DNA from 4 places in the Lentzea sp. HUAS12 genome. Region 1 is predicted to be linked to each of the others. Evidence: riboswitches for the same ligand, from Rfam matches in the RefSeq annotation. Region 1 holds a riboswitch; each other region holds the start of a gene.
What was found. Region 1 has a riboswitch for cobalamin ahead of ND450_RS17170 (CbtB-domain containing protein). Riboswitches for the same ligand answer to the same signal wherever they lie in the genome.
Positions count from the first base shown of each region.

Region 2: another riboswitch for cobalamin. It lies ahead of ND450_RS18105 (ribonucleoside-diphosphate reductase subunit alpha); the one in region 1 lies ahead of ND450_RS17170 (CbtB-domain containing protein).
Region 3: another riboswitch for cobalamin. It lies ahead of ND450_RS40590 (putative cobaltochelatase); the one in region 1 lies ahead of ND450_RS17170 (CbtB-domain containing protein).
Region 4: another riboswitch for cobalamin. It lies ahead of cobN (cobaltochelatase subunit CobN); the one in region 1 lies ahead of ND450_RS17170 (CbtB-domain containing protein).

Region 1 is NZ_CP099738.1:3,924,685-3,928,632, reverse strand. Features, by position in the region: gene ND450_RS17180 (HAD family phosphatase) at 1-564, shown strand, start outside; gene ND450_RS17175 (CbtA family protein) at 561-1,310, opposite strand; gene ND450_RS17170 (CbtB-domain containing protein) at 1,333-1,521, opposite strand; cobalamin riboswitch at 1,575-1,707, opposite strand; gene ND450_RS17165 ((2Fe-2S)-binding protein) at 1,778-2,428, opposite strand; gene ND450_RS17160 (phosphoribosyl-ATP diphosphatase) at 2,537-2,800, shown strand; gene hisG (ATP phosphoribosyltransferase) at 2,817-3,677, shown strand; gene ND450_RS17150 (antibiotic biosynthesis monooxygenase) at 3,674-3,948, shown strand, end outside; gene ND450_RS17145 (phosphoribosyltransferase) at 3,919-3,948, opposite strand, start outside.
Region 2 is NZ_CP099738.1:4,116,043-4,119,990, forward strand. Features, by position in the region: gene ND450_RS18095 (LysR family transcriptional regulator ArgP) at 1-274, opposite strand, end outside; gene ND450_RS18100 (LysE/ArgO family amino acid transporter) at 374-922, shown strand; cobalamin riboswitch at 1,120-1,332, shown strand; gene ND450_RS18105 (ribonucleoside-diphosphate reductase subunit alpha) at 1,438-3,792, shown strand; gene ND450_RS18110 (ribonucleotide-diphosphate reductase subunit beta) at 3,846-3,948, shown strand, end outside.
Region 3 is NZ_CP099738.1:8,644,396-8,648,343, reverse strand. Features, by position in the region: gene ND450_RS40590 (putative cobaltochelatase) at 1-1,752, opposite strand, end outside; cobalamin riboswitch at 1,787-1,918, opposite strand; gene ND450_RS40585 (low specificity L-threonine aldolase) at 1,947-2,909, opposite strand; gene ND450_RS40580 (hypothetical protein) at 2,917-3,156, opposite strand; gene ND450_RS40575 (hypothetical protein) at 3,166-3,669, shown strand; gene ND450_RS40570 (cytochrome P450) at 3,653-3,948, opposite strand, start outside.
Region 4 is NZ_CP099738.1:9,359,967-9,363,914, forward strand. Features, by position in the region: gene ND450_RS44145 (precorrin-2 C(20)-methyltransferase) at 1-604, opposite strand, end outside; gene ND450_RS44150 (precorrin-8X methylmutase) at 604-1,224, opposite strand; gene ND450_RS44155 (hypothetical protein) at 1,221-2,216, opposite strand; cobalamin riboswitch at 2,225-2,358, shown strand; gene cobN (cobaltochelatase subunit CobN) at 2,393-3,948, shown strand, end outside.

The sequences.
Region 1 (3,948 bases):
AAGCTCGGCGGCGTGCTGACCGTCGAGACCCGCGAGCGCATGGTCGGCAGCAACGTGCCCACCACGATGCGCCTGCTGTTCGGTGACGTCGGCATCGAGCCCACCGAGGCCGACATGGCCGACGGAGCCGCGTGGATCCTGCGCCGCACCGAGGAGGTCTTCCGCGCCGGCCTGCCGTGGCGTCCGGGTGCCCAGGAGGCGTTGCGCGCGGTGCGTTCCTCCGGCGTGCCGATGGCGTTGGTGACGTCCACCGAGCGCGGGCTGACCGAGGTCGCGCTGGACACGATCGGCCGGGACCTGTTCGACGTCACCGTGTGCGGCGACGAGGTGGACGGGCTGAACAAGCCGCTGCCCGAGCCTTACCTGAAGGCGGCGCGGCTGCTGGGCGTGGACGCCTCGCGGTGTGTCGCGGTCGAGGACTCGCCGACCGGTGTCGCGGCCGCGGTGGCCGCCGGGTGCACCGTGCTCGTCGTGCCCTGCGACGTCGAGGTGCCGGTGGGGGAGCGGCGGATCTTCCGCGACTCCCTCACCGGCGTCGACCTCGACGTGCTGCGCGCGCTCTAAAGCGCGGCGGCGGGCGTCTTCGCCTTGCGCGTGGCCGGGTCCACCAGCAGGCCGAACACCACGCCGATGCCGACGTAGAGCGTGGCCAGCTGGGCGAGCGAGCTGAGGCGGAACTGCCACAGCACGGTCACCGGCATGTCCGCCGGGATCGTGTCCGGCGGTGCGGGGAACGCCAGCAGCACCACCGCCGTGGCCGCGGCCACGGCGAGCAGCACGGCCGTGGCGCGCACCGGCTGCGACTGCGCGCGCAGCTGTTCGGCGAGCAGGCTCGCACCCCACACGATCACCAGGCCCGCGACCACCACGCCCAGGTACAGCGCGGTGCGGTGGTTCACCGTCTCCGGGTCGCCCACCGCGGGCGGGTTGGCCGGGTACTTCAGCCACGGCAGCAGCGCCACGGCACCGAACACCGCGGCACCGAACGTGGCGCTGCGGGTGAACGGCGTGCTGCCGGAGAACCAGCGCTTCGACAGCGCGTAGGCCGTGGCGAACACCAGGCCGACCGCGATGCCGACGATCACCACGCCGAGCATGCCGCCGACGACCTGGGCGCCGCGGCTGACCAGCTCGTCCTCGCCGCCGTGGGTGTGGCCGGCCTCTTCACCGGCGGGTGCGCGAGCTTCCTCGACCGCGAGCGCCGCTCGGATCGGGATCTCGGTCACCAGGAGCTGCACCAGCGCGGACGCGACACCGGCGATGCCGCCGGCCGCGATCCCGCACAGTGCGATGGACTTGTACGTCGTCATCTGCTTGATCAGCGGTGCCGGATCAGTGGCAGGGGACGCCGAGGGCGTGGCGGCCGTCGTGGAAGAACTCGTGCAGCAACTCGGATCCCGCGCCGAGCGCGAGGCCGTTCTCCTGCAGGACCAGGTAGGTGACGATCAGGCCGAGCAGTGAGACGGCGAAGGCCCATTTGGGCACGCGGACGGCGGACAGGCTTGCTGCGGGGCTCGTCATGACGGGCTCCTCCATACCTCGTGGAAGGTCAACTCTCCTTGCGGCGCCGCAGCCGGTCTCCTGACTCCCGGATCAACGCTGCCCCCGCGTCTTCCCAGTCCCGGCGGGGACCAGTGACGTGCTCGGCGGGGATCGCTTCCCGGTCACAGTGGCGAGGACCGCGCCGGATTTCCACCGGCTTCCCGTCACTGCGGCGCGTGCACCGTAAGTTGATCGGCCCGTTAAGCACAACCGGCCATAAGAGTTGTTGCGTTCCTCACTTCACGAGTGGGCAGTCGCCGCACTTCCCACCTGCGGCGACGCGGTAGTACAGGCAACAGCTCCTGCGCCGGAAACCGAGCTCGCCGGGAAAGCTCAGAAATTCCCCCGCCTGTTCGAACGGCGGCGCGCTCATGAGCAGTTCGCCCCGTTCTTCCGCTTCTTCCGCCGTGAGCATGCGTGCGCGCACAACCATTTTCAGTGCCCCCGCGATGTTGGACATCGCGTTGCCCCACAACAATCCGGTCGCCACCGGGGCGACCGCCTGGACGGCTTCCACCACGGGCGCGAGCGCCTCGGCGGCCGGCGGGCCCAGCCGCGGCTCGTCGATCCGGACGCTCAGGCCGTTCGCGGGATCGTGTCGCCACCACAGGTTCTCGGGGCGGACGTCGACGGGCAGGTTCGCGGCCGTCAGCGGGCTGAGCAGCCGTGCCGTGTAGCTCAGGAAGAACAGGCTCGCCGCGACACGGGGTTCGTCGGTTCTGTACCGGATCGCGATGGCGTCGATCGTGGTCTTGAGCGCCGGGCCCTCCAGCAGTGCCGTTCCCGGCAGCCAGGACTCGTTCGGACGGCCCACGTCGAGCGCGAAGAACGGGTTGATTCCGCGCACCCGGCGCAGCGCGTGCAGGACCTCCGCGAATTCGGACACGGGAATTCACGCTACCGGGTGTCCATGCAGGACAGATCACGTCCACCGCCTGGGACAGATGAGACCGCGGTGTGGACGGGGGTCGCCGGGATGGGAGGATGTGGAGCCGTGAAGACCTTCGATTCCCTGTTCGCTGAACTGACCGAACGAGCCGCCACCAAGCCGGAAGGTTCCGGCACCGTCGCCGCGCTCGAGGCCGGGGTCCATGCGCAGGGCAAGAAGGTCCTGGAGGAGGCGGGCGAGGTCTGGATCGCCGCCGAGTACGAGTCCGACGAGAAGCTCTCCGAAGAGATCTCGCAGCTGCTCTACCGCCTCCAGGTGCTCATGCTGGGCCGTGGGCTCACCCTCGAAGACGTGTACAAGTACCTCTGACGGAAAAGACCTCCACATGCTGCGCGTAGCAGTCCCGAACAAGGGCGCGCTCGCCGAACGCGCCTCCGCCATGCTCACCGAGGCCGGTTACCGGCAGCGGCACGAGCCCCGCGACCTCACCGTGCTCGACAACAACAACGAGGTCGAGTTCTTCTTCCTGCGCCCCAAGGACATCGCGATCTACGTGGCGTCCGGTGACCTGGACCTCGGCATCACCGGCCGCGACCTGGCCGCCGACTCGGGCGCCGACGACAACGGCTCCTCCGTCGAGGAGCTGCTGGCACTGGGCTTCGGCTCGTCGACCTTCCGCTACGCGGGCCCCCGCGGCACCGACTGGAAGGTCGAGGACCTGGAGGGCAAGCGCCTCGCCACGGCGTACCCCAAGCTCGTCGGCCGCGACCTCAAGGCCCGCGGCATCACCGCGAAGGTGATCCGCCTCGACGGCGCCGTCGAGATCTCGATCCAGCTGGGCGTGGCCGACCTGATCGCCGACGTGGTGGGCTCCGGCCGCACCCTGCGCCAGCACGACCTGGTGCCGTTCGGCGAGCCGATCTGCGAGTCGGAGGCGGTCCTCATCCACCGCAACGGCTCGGAGCTCACGGCGGCCAAGAAGCAGCTCACCGCCCGTCTGCAGGGTGTCGTGTTCGCGCAGCAGTACCTGATGCTCGACTACGACTGCCCGCGCTCGATCCTCGACGAGGCCATCGCCCTCACCCCGGGCCTGGAGTCGCCGACGGTCGCGCCGCTCGCCAACGCCGACTGGGCGGCCGTGCGGGCGATGGTGTCGCGCAAGGAGGCGAACAAGGTGATGGACGAGCTGGCCGCCATCGGCGCCAAGGCCGTGCTGGCCTCGGACATCCGGTTCTGCCGCCTGTGATCACGGAGCACGCCCTGCTCGACGTCCTGCCGGGCTCCGAGCAGGACTTCGAGTGGGCGTTCGGCGAGGCGCGGGAGCTGATCTCCGCCTCGCCGGGCTTCCGCGGCCTGGAACTGCTGCGGTGCCTGGAAACGCCCTCGCGCTACCTGCTGCTCGTGCGCTGGGACTCGGTCGAGGCGCACGAGGTCGGATTCCGGCAGGGGCCGTCCTACGAGCGGTGGTCGTCGTTGCTGCACCGCTTCTACTCGCCGTTCCCGGTGGTCTCCCACTT
Region 2 (3,948 bases), 190 kb from region 1:
CGATCGGCACCCGCACGACCGCGTCCTGTCCCAGCGCCGCGTCCAGGTCCTGGTCGAGGGCGAGCAGTTGCCGACCGTAGCGGACCAGCACCTCGCCGGACGGCGTCAGCCGCACCGGGCGGGCGCGGACGAGCAGAACCCGCCCGGTGCGTTGCTCCAGCGCCTTGATGCGTTGCGAGACAGCGGAAGGAGTGACGTGCAGCGCGGCGGCAGCCGCGTCGAACGTGCCCGCGTCGACGACCGCGAGCAGCGTGCGCACCAGATCCAGGTCCATCACGAACGCTAATGATACGTAAGAATCTTTAGCTGGTCTCATCAAGACGGCGTCAATACCGTGAGGACTGTGACTGACCTGCTGCTCGGCTTCGGCACCATGACGACCCTGATCGTCGCGATCGGCGCGCAGAACGCTTTCGTTCTGCGCCAGGGGATTCGCCGTGAGGCCGTGGTCCGGGTCGTCGCGGTCTGCGCCCTCTCCGACGCGATCCTCGTCGCGGTGGGTATCGCCGGGTTCGGTGCCGTGGTGGAGAGGTTCCCCGCGGCGATCACCGTGGCCGCGGTCGTCGGCGGTCTTTTCCTGCTGGGCTACGGGTTCCTGGCCGCGCGCAGGGCGTTGCACCCGTCGGCGCTGGACGCCGGTACCGGGACCAGCAGCCGGCCCGTGCTGACCGCGCTGGCGCTGACGTGGCTCAACCCGCACGTCTACCTCGACACGCTGCTCCTGCTCGGCTCGATCGCGGCCGGCCGGTGGCTCTTCGGCGCCGGCGCGGTGACCGCGAGCATCACCTGGTTCGTCGCGCTCGGCTTCGGCGCCCGCCTGCTCGGCCCGCTGTTCGCGAAGCCCCGCGCGTGGCGCGTCCTCGACGGCCTCATCGCCGCCGTGATGATCACTCTCGGGGTGGCCCTGATCGCCGGGTCGTGATCATCACCAGCACCGCCGCGACGGCCAGTCCGGCACTCGCCGCGGGCGCCGCCGGCCCGACGAAAAGGGACGTCGAAGCGAGCCCCGCGCTGACCAGAGCACCGATGACGACCCGCGGCCGAAGATCACCCACGTTGATGACCCTAACCCACGACACGCGCATGTTGGGTGGTGATCCAGACCCCACCACCACATGTAGTATCTGCCGCGCTGGTGGTTCACCGACTCGGCTCAACCGGGCCGGTGAGGCAAGAGGGAACCCGGTGAGAACCCGGGACTGCCCCGCAGCGGTGAGTGGGAACGAAAGCCGTCAACGAAGCACTGGGTCGCACGACCTGGGAAGCGACGGCCGGTAGGCGTCAGCGGTGCGCCCACGAGTCCGAAGACCTGCCACTGGTGTGCGCGCAAGCCTGCGCGCACGACACGGTGCCCCGAGGGAGGGCGGCTGTGTGCACCAGTGGTGTCCACTGGCGTGCGCATGCGCTTTTCCCCGGGCCTGCTCGCGAGGAGAGAGCGTGCCCGACCGCCTTTCAGTGGTCATCAACGAAGCCTGCGCCGACCTGCCCAACGCGTCGGCCGAGGCGGTCCTGGCCGAGACCAAGCGGAACCTCTACCACGGCATCACCGACACCGAGCTGGCACTCGCGCCGATCATGGCCGCCCGCACGATGGTCGAACTCGACCCGGACTACTCCTACGTCAGCGCCCGCCTGCTGCTGGACAAGCTGCGCGCCGAGGCCTGCGGGGTCCCGCTGTCGCACGCGGAGATGACCGAGCGCTACCCCGCGTACTTCGAGTCGTTCGTCCGCGACGGCATCGGGTTCGGCCAGCTCGACCCGCGCCTGGCCGGCTTCGACCTGGTTCGTCTCGGTGCCGCCCTGCGGGCCTCGCGAGACCTGGACTTCCAGTTCCTGGGCATGCAGACCCTGTACGACCGCTACTTCCTGCACCACGACGGCCGCCGTTACGAGCTCCCCCAGGCGTTCTTCATGCGCGTCGCCATGGGCCTCGCCCTGGAGGAGGACGACCGCGACGCCCGCGCCATCGAGTTCTACGAGCTGCTGTCGTCGTTCGACTTCATGTGCTCGACCCCGACGCTGTTCAACTCCGGGACCACGCGCCCGCAGCTGTCGTCGTGCTTCCTCACCACCGTCGACGACGACCTGGCCGCGATCTTCCACGGCATCAGCAACAACGCGCTGCTGTCGAAGTTCGCCGGTGGGCTGGGGAACGACTGGACGCCGGTGCGCGGGATCGGCGCGCACATCAAGGGGACCAACGGCAAGTCGCAGGGCGTCGTGCCGTTCCTCAAGGTCGCCAACGACACCGCGGTCGCCGTCAACCAGGGCGGGCGTCGCAAGGGCGCGGTCTGCGCGTACCTCGAGACCTGGCACATCGACGTCGAGGAGTTCCTCGACCTGCGCAAGAACACCGGCGACGAACGCCGCCGCACCCACGACATGAACACCGCGAACTGGGTGCCGGACGAGTTCCTGCGCCGCGTCCGCGCGAACGGCCGGTGGACGCTGTTCTCCCCGGACGAGGTGCCGGACCTGCACGACGCGTTCGGTGACGAGTTCGCCGAGAAGTACCGCGCCTACGAGGCCAAGGCCGACAACGGCGAGATCAAGGTCTTCCGCCGGCTGCCGGCCGTGGACCTGTGGCGGCGCATGCTCACGATGCTGTTCGAGACCGGCCACCCGTGGATCACGTTCAAGGACCCGTGCAACCTGCGGTCGCCGCAGCAGCACAACGGTGTGGTGCACTCGTCGAACCTGTGCACCGAGATCACCCTGAACACGACGATCGACGAGGTCGCGGTGTGCAACCTCGGCAGCGTCAACCTCGCGCAGCACGTGACGGCCCAAGGCATCGACCACGCGCGGCTCGAGAAGACCGTGCGCACGGCGGTGCGGATGCTCGACAACGTGATCGACGTGAACTACTACACGATCCCGGAAGCGAAGAACTCCAACCTGAAGCACCGGCCGGTCGGCCTGGGACTGATGGGCTTCCAGGACGCGCTGTTCACGCTCGGCACGCCGATGGCGTCGAAGGAGGCCGTCGAGTTCGCCGACCGCAGCATGGAGGAGATCAGCTACTACGCCATCGACGCGTCCGCCGATCTCGCCCAGGAGCGCGGCGCGTACCGGTCGTTCGAGGGATCGTTGTGGAGCAGGGGGATCCTGCCGATCGACTCGGTCGAGATCCTGGCCGCCACGCGCGGCGAGGGTGAGCTGGAGCAGAACCGCGAGTCCACGATGGACTGGGCTCCGGTGCGCGAGAAGGCCCGCAGGGGCATGCGGAACTCGAACGTCATGGCGATCGCGCCGACCGCGACCATCGCGAACATCACCGGCGTGAACCAGTCGATCGAGCCGCTCTACCGCAACCTGTACGTGAAGTCGAACATGTCCGGCGACTTCACCGTGATCAACCCGGACCTGGTGCGGGCTCTCAAGCAGCGCGGGCTGTGGGACGAGCAGATGATCTCGGACCTCAAGCTGCACGACGGCGGCCTCGGCGCGATCGACCGGGTGCCGCCGTACCTGAAGGCGTTGTACGCCACGGCGTTCGAGGTCGACAGCTCGTGGCTGATCGAGGCGGGCTCGCGTCGTCAGAAGTGGATCGACCAGGCGCAGTCGCTGAACCTGTACCTGGCCGCGCCGAGCGGCCGCAAGCTCGACGAGCTGTACCAGCTGGCGTGGGTGCGCGGGCTGAAGACCACGTACTACCTGCGCACGCAGAGCGCCACGCACGTGGAGAAGTCCACGTTGCAGGGCACCGACGGCAAGCTCAACGCCGTCTCTCCCGTGGCAGTGGACCCCAACTGCTCCATCACCGACCCCGACTGCGAGGCCTGCCAGTGACCGAGAACCTGATCGAGGCGGGCGCCGCCCGCGTCTCCGTCGACGACAAGGCGATGATCAACTGCCGCGCCGACGTCAACCAGCTGCTGCCGCTCAAGTACCACTGGGCGTGGGAGAAGTACCTGGCGGGCTGCAACAACGCGTGGATGCCGACCG
Region 3 (3,948 bases), 4.7 Mb from region 1:
CAGGCCCGCGGCCTTCAGCGCGTCCTTGGTCGGGTCGCCGCCCAGGCCAGACGACGTGGCGCGCCCGTCGGTCAGCAGCACCACCAACGGCCGCTTGCGCGGGTCGCGCAACCGCTCGATCTCCAGGACGCGGTGGGCCTTCAGCAGACCGTCCGCCAACGGCGTGCGGCCGCCGGTGCGCATCTTCTTCAACCGCGTGGCCGCCGCGTCGACCGAAGTCGTGGGAGGCAGGGCGACCTCGGCGCTCTGGCCGCGGAACGTCACCACGCCGACCTTGTCCCGGCGCTGGTAGGCGTCGCGCAGCAACGAGATCACGGCGCCGCTGACGGCCGACATCCGCTTCTGCGCGGCCATCGAGCCGGAGGCGTCGACGACGAACAGGACGAGGTTCGACTCCTTGCCCTCCCGCACGGCCTTGCGCAGGTCGGCGGCGGTGAGCAGCAGGCCGGGGCCGCTGCGGCCGCGCGCGGCCTGGTGCGGTGCGGCGTTCGTGAGCGTGTCGACGAGGTGCAGCCCGCTGCCGTCCACTGTGGATGAACGAACCACCCGTCCGGTGCGCGCACGGGCGCGGGAACGCTTGCCCGGCGCGCCTTCGCCGACTCCGGGCACCTCCAGCAGCCGCGCCTTGAACGCGGGTGCGGGTTCCGGCGCAGGACGGTCCTGGGGCGCGTTGCCGCCGCCCCTCGGGCCGTCCTGCGGTTCGGGCAGCTCGCCGCCACCGGGACCGTCGTCGTCGGGGCCCTCGTCGGGTTCGGAGGCGTGCTCGGCGGCCTGCTTCATCGCGTCCTCGAGCTGCTGCTCCTCGATGCCGGGCTCGTCGAACGGGTCGCGGCGGCGCCGGTGCGGCAGGGCGAGCCGGACGGCCGTCTCGACATCGACCTCCTCGACCTCGGCGGCTCCGCGCCAGGCGGCGTTGGCGGTGGCGGCGCGGGCGACGACGAGGTCCGCGCGCATGCCGTCGACCTCGAAAGCCGCGCAGACGGCGGCGATCCGGCGCAGCTCACCGTCCGGGAGGGACACTCCGGCGAGCCGGGCGCGCGCGTCGGTGATCTGCTGCTTGAGGTGCGCGTCCTCGTCGGCCCACCGGGCGGCGAACGCCACGGGGTCCGCCTCGTAGGCGAGCCGGCGGCGGATGACCTCGGTGCGCACGGCCACGTCCCGCGCCGCCTTCACCGCCACGGTCAGCCCGAACCGGTCGAGCAGCTGCGGCCGCAGCTCGCCCTCCTCCGGGTTCATGGTGCCGACCAGCAGGAACTGCGACGGGTGCGACACCGAGACGCCCTCGCGCTCGACGTGCGCTCGTCCCATCGCGGCGGCGTCGAGCAGCAGGTCGACCAGGTGGTCGTGCAGCAGGTTGACCTCGTCGACGTAGAGCACGCCCCGGTGCGCCGAGGCGAGCAACCCGGGCTGGAACGCCCGCCTGCCCTCGGTCAGCGCCTTCTCCAGGTCGAGCGACCCGACGAGCCGGTCCTCGGTGGCGCCGACGGGCAGCTCCACGAGCCGGGCGGGCCGCCGTTCGACACCCTCGTGCGGCGCGTCGGGGCAGTCGGTCGTGCCCGGCACGCAGCCGAAACGGCAGTGCTGGGAGACCTCGAGCTCGGGCAGCAGCGCGGCGAGGGCGCGCACGATGGTCGACTTCGCGGTCCCCTTCTCGCCGCGGACGAGCACACCGCCGATGCCGGGGTGCACCGCGTTCAACAGCAGGGCGAGCCGGAGGTCGTCGTGTCCGACGACAGCCGAAAAGGGGTACATGCAGCGAAGTCCTTCCTCGGGTGTCCACGCCCGCGGCCAGGTGGAAGAGGGGGACGAGTTCCTGACTCCCGGCACGGGCCGGTCACAGTCGCGGGACGGCGCCGGAGTCACACCGGCTTCCTCGCACTCCCCTCACAGCCCCGGCATCGTCGCATTTCCGACCACCGGGTCCAACAGCCAGGTGAGCGACGTCGCTAGATCAGCCCCCGGAACTCGGCCCACGCCGCGCGCACCTCGTCCGCCGTCCACTCCAGCGCGGGCCCGGCCACGGTCACCTCGGTCTTGGCGAGCTGCCCGTCCTGCCAGAACCCGCCGAGGAACTCCCCGCTCAGCTCCTTGAGCCGCGCCGGGTCGCCCGGCAGGTGCAGCGCGAACTGGTGGGTGTGCGGTTCGGGCAGGTCCATGGCGGCGGCCACGACCTTGGCGTGCTCGACGTACGTGCCGAGCCTGGGCAGCACGGTGTCGAGGCCGTGCAGCGCGGACAGCGCCGCCGGCCACTGCTGGAACAGCATGCCGCCGTAGCGGTGCCGCCACACCCGTGCCTGGTCGACGAAGTCCTGGGTGCCGGCCAGGGCCGCGCCGGAGATGCCCTCCAGCGACTTGTAGAACGACACGTAGACCGAGTCGAACAGGCCCGCGATCTCGGGCAGCGGCTTGCCGAGGCCGTACGTGCTCTCCCACAGCCGCGCGCCGTCGAGGTGCACGACCGCGTCCCGTTCCCGCGCGAGGTCCACCCACGACACGAGCTCGTCCCAGGACGGCAGCACGAACCCGGCCTCGCGGTCGGGCACCTCCAGCAGCAGCGTCCCGTACGGTTCGGGGCACGATCCGATGTCCGAGGTGCGCACCTTGATCGGGCGCAGGCCGGACAGCACGGTCAGCGCGTCGTCCTCGTGGTGCAGGGGGTGTGCCTGCGGGTGCATCGCGACGATCGGGTTGTGCGTGCGGTCGGCCCAGCACTTCAGGGCGATCTGCTGCGCCATGGTGCCGGTCGGCACGAACAACGCCGCCTCGGTGCCGAGCAGGTGCGCGACCCGCGTCTCCAGCGTGCCCACCGGGCCGCCGTCGCCGTAGCGGTCGGGGTCGACGTCCGGCACGGGGCCGAGCGCCTCCAGCAACGTCTTCTTGCGGACTCCGGACAGCTGACGGTTCAACACCCCCGCATCAAACCTCAGCCGCGAGCGTCTCCGCGAGCGAAATGACCCCCGCGCGGATCTCGTCCGCCGTCATGCCCTGGGCCAGCAGGAACTCGATGTGCTCGCCCCGGAGGACGGCGATGACCAGCGGCAACGACGCCAGCACGTGGTCGAACAGCGTGCTCGCGAACTCCCCCCGGTCCCCGAAGCGGCGGAACACCGTGCCCTTGCCCACACCGCCCTCCAGGGCCACGTCCTCCCTGGACATCACACCTGGATGCCGCGGGAGCTGATCAACCGGGTGGCGGCGGCCTGGATCGCCACCCGGTTGTCGGCGCGTTCCAACGAACTCTCATGGGCGTGCCGCGCGACTGCCTACGCCACGAAGGCCGTCCTCGAGGACCCGATCGACGTGCCCGACGGCGTGAGCGACCACCAGGCCCTCGCCCTGCTCCTGCAGGGCACCACGGCGGTCGCGGCAGCCAAGGCGGCGCGGATCCCGCCCGGTGACCGGGTGCTGGTCGAGGCGGCGACCGGCGGTGTCGGCAGGATGGTCGTGTTCGGGTACACCAGTGGCGAGCCGTTGGACGTCACGGCGAGCGACATCTTCCGCAACGGCGTCGCGGTCATGGGCCTTCCCCGTGGAACGACCCCTCAGGAGGTGCTGGAGCCGGGCCTCGAACCCGTGCTGGGCGACGTCCACCGGTTCGACGAGATCGCCGAGGCGCGCCGGGCGCTCGAAGCCCGCACCACGCGCGGCAAGCTCATCGCGCGACCGTGACGGACCGGGGCGCGCGGAACGACAGCAGCTGGAGCCATTCCGGATCAGGGCCCGTCAGGTGCAACGACGGCTCGTGCGTGGCCACCGTCCGCACCGTCACGGCGGCCTCCAGCCGCGCCAGCCCGGCGCCGAGGCAGAAGTGCCGGCCGTACCCGAAGGCCAGGTGCCGCGGATCGGTTTCCTTGCCGCTCAACAACAACACGAGCTCCGCACCGGCAGGAACGCGCACACCGGAGAGCACGACCTCACGCGCGGTCAGCCGCCGCCACGTCACCACGG
Region 4 (3,948 bases), 4.2 Mb from region 1:
CGTACCACGCGCCGTCGAGCCTGCCGGAAGCTTCGAGCGCCTCGCGGACGTTGCCGAAGGTGCGGCCCAGCTTGAGGATCGCGGCGCAGTCGGTGTCGGCGAGCCGGGACGCGAGCTCGTCGGGCGGCAGCGTTCCGGGCAGGATCGTGAGCACCTCGTCGCGTTCCACGAGCGGGGTGCCGAGGACGGCGCTCGCCCCGCTCACGGACGTGACGCCGGGGACGACCTCCCACTCATAGCGGTCTTTGAGGCGCTTGTGCATGTGCATGTACGAGCCGTAGAAGAACGGGTCGCCCGCCGCGAGCACGACGACGTCACGCCCGGCGTCGAGGTGCGCGGCCAGCGTGGCGGCGGCCTCCTCGTAGAACGCGTCGATCTCGCCCTGGTAGTCGTCCGTGTCCTCGGTGGTGACCGGGTAGACGAGCTGTTCCATGATCTGGCCGTCGCGGAAGTACGGCGCCGCAACGGTCTTCGCGTTGCTGCGGCCGTGGCGGGCGCTGTGGAACGCGATCACGTCGGCGTCGTGGATGAGCCGTGCGGCCTTCACCGTCACGAGTTCCGGGTCGCCGGGACCCACGCCGACGCCGTAGAGCTTGCCCGTCATCACTCTTCCTCGCTCGCGATCGCGTTGATGGCCGCCGCCGTCATGGCACTGCCGCCGCGCCGGCCGCGCACCACGAGGTGCTCCAGATCCGTTGCGGCCAAAGCTTCCTTGGACTCCGCCGCCCCGATGAACCCGACCGGGATGCCCAGAACCGCCGCCGGCTTCGGGGCTCCCGCGGCGATCAGGTCGAGGAGGTGGAACAGCGCGGTGGGGGCGTTGCCGATCGCGATCACCGCGCCGTCAAAGCGGTCCGCGAGCAGTTCGAGGGCGGCGGCGCTGCGCGTGTTGCCGATCTCCTGCGCTCGTAAGGGTGTGCGCGGATCCTGGAGGTAGCAAAGGACTTCGTTGTCCTTCGGCAGCCGGCGGCGGGTCACGCCGGACGCGACCATGTTGGCGTCGCACAGGATCGGCGCGCCGTCGTGCAACGCCTCCCTGGCGTCACGCACGACGTTCGCGGAGAACGCGACGTCGTCGGGCAGGTCGGTCATACCGCACGCGTGGATCATGCGGACGACGACCTTCGCGACGTCTGCCGGGAACCTGGTGAGGTCCGACTCCGCGCGAATGGTGGCGAAGGACTGGCGGTAGATCTCCGCCCCGTCCTTGATGTACTGCGTCACCTGATCTCCTCGTAGCCGTCGCCGGTCGCGACGAACTCGATCACATCACCGGCGGGACGACCGCAGCGGCGGGCACAGCCCGACCAGTGAACGGGCCGGTCGTGCGGGGTTCCGAGCCACGCGCGGGCGTCGGCCCGCACGTCGGAGAGCGACTTCGCGCAGCCGGGGCGGCCGGTGCAGGCGCTCACACCGTGCCAGGGGGAGCCGGGGTCCGTGATCAGGCCGGAGGTGTCGGTGCCGGCGGGCACGACCAGGCCGCGCCACGGCGTCAGGCGGAGGGCGACGCCCGGAAGCTGGTGCGCGTCGAGGCGGCCTAGTGGAACGCCCGGGGTCAACGGTGAAGGTGCGACAGGAGTCACAGCAGGGGTGATGCGCGGGGCGTCCGTCGTGCCGAAGTGAGCGGTGATCTTTCGCACACCGTCGTCCACTTCGGACAGGCGCCAGGCCGGGCCGCGCAGCCGCTGGAACAGGCGGGCGGCGGTGAGGACGGCGTCGGCGGGGTCGGTGACGCGCACACCGGTGTCACGACCGGCGAGCAGCAGGGCGAACGTGCCCTCCGGGGCGCTGACCAGGCCGAAGTCGCCGCCCAGCCCGCTCACCGACTCCCCTGCCGTGAGCAGGAAACGGCCTGGCAGGTCCGCCAGTTCCGGGTCCGCGCACAACGCCGCGTCGATCTCGTCGACCAGCCCCTGGTTGTCCTCCAGCGGCGCCGCGATGATGTTGCGCATCCGCTCGTGCGTGGCCGACGGCAGCAGGCCCGCCGCGGCCAGTCGCGCACCCAGCTCCACGCCGTCCCGCAGGCCCCTGATCTGGAGGTTCGCCCGCGAGGTCAGTTCCACTGAACCGTTTCCGAGCTCCAGTGCGGCCACCCGCACGACGTCCCACTGAGCAGCGGAAAGCGTGCCGCCGGGCACCCGGATGCGCGCCAGCCCGCCGTCGGCCGCGGCGTGCAGCTCGACGGCGCCGGGGCAGGCATCCGGGTGACTACGCATAGGTCGGACTGTAACCCGCCGGTTAGGGTGAGCCCGAACGACGAAGCGCAGGAGGAAGCCGGTGTGAATCCGGCGCGGTCCCGCCACTGTGACCAGCACACCGCTGGGAGTCAGGAACTCTGCTTCGCCAGTCACCCGCAACCTGGGGCGAGGACCCCACGAGGGATGGAGCCTGCGTGATCCTGCTGCTGTCGACCTCCGACACCGACCTGCTGTCGGCGCGTGCGAGCGGTGCCGAGTACCGGCTCGGCAACCCGTCGCGCACCACCGTCGACGACCTCCCCGCGCTGGTGGACGGCGTCGACCTGGTCCTCGTGCGCATCCTCGGCGGCCGCCGGATGTGGGAGGAAGGGCTCGACTGGCTCCTCGCGAGCGGGCTGCCGGTGGTCGTGCTCGGGGGCGAGATGCAGCCCGACGCGGCGCTCATGGAGCTGTCGACGGTCGCCGGTGGCGTGTGCGCCGAGGCGCACCTCTACCTCGCGCACGGCGGCCCGGCGAACCTCACCGAGCTGCACAAGTTCCTCTCCGACACCGTGCTGCTGACCGGCCACGGCTTCGCGGCACCGGCCGCCACGCCCACGTGGGGGGTGCTGGAGCGGGAGAGCACGCCGGAGACCGGTCCCACGGTCGCCGTGCTCTACTACCGCGCGCACCACGTCGCCGGGAACACCGCGTTCATCCACGCCCTGTGCGACGCGATCGAGGCCAAGGGCGGCAAGCCGCTGCCGGTCTACTGCTCCTCGCTGCGCACCGCCGAACCCGAGCTGCTCGACACCCTCCGGCAGGCCGACGCGCTGGTCGTCACGGTGCTCGCCGCCGGGGGCACGAACCCCGCCAAGGCGTCCGCCGGTGGTGACGACGACGCGTGGGACGTCGGGGCGCTGGCCGCGCTCGACGTACCGATCCTGCAGGGGTTGTGCCTCACGTCGAGCCGCGACACGTGGGATTCCAACGACGACGGACTGTCTCCTTTGGACACCGCGACCCAGGTCGCGATCCCGGAGTTCGACGGCCGGATCATCACGGTCCCGTTCTCGTTCAAGGAGATCGACGAAGACGGTCTCACCGTCTACGTCGCCGACCCCGAACGGGCGCTGCGCGTCGCGGGCATCGCCGTGCGGCACGGCCGGTTGCGCCACATCCCGGTCGCCGAGCGCAAGGTCGTCGTGATGCTGTCGGCGTACCCGACGAAGCACTCGCGCATCGGCAACGCGGTCGGGCTCGACACGCCCGCGTCGACCGTGCGGCTGCTCAAGGCCATGAAGGAGCACGGGTACGACATCGGCGACGAGCTGCCGGGCGTCGACGAGCTCGACGGCGACAAGCTGATCCACGCGCTGATCGCCGCCGGTGGCCAGGACGCCGACTGGCTCACGCAGGAGCAGTTCGAGAGCAACCCGATCCGCATCGCCGCGGCCGACTACCGCGAGTTCCACGAGACGCTGCCGGAGGACTTCCGCGAGTCGATGCGCGAGCACTGGGGCGAGGCGCCCGGCTCGTTGTTCGTCGACTTCTCCAAGTCCGAGGACGGCGAGATCGTGCTGGCCGCGCTGCGGTCCGGCAACGTCGCGGTGATCGTCCAGCCGCCGCGCGGGTTCGGCGAGAACCCGATCGCGATCTACCACGACCCGGACCTGCCGCCGTCGCACCACTACCTCGCCGCCTACCGGTGGATCGAGTCGAACTTCGGCGCGGACGCGGTGGTGCACGTCGGCAAGCACGGCAACCTGGA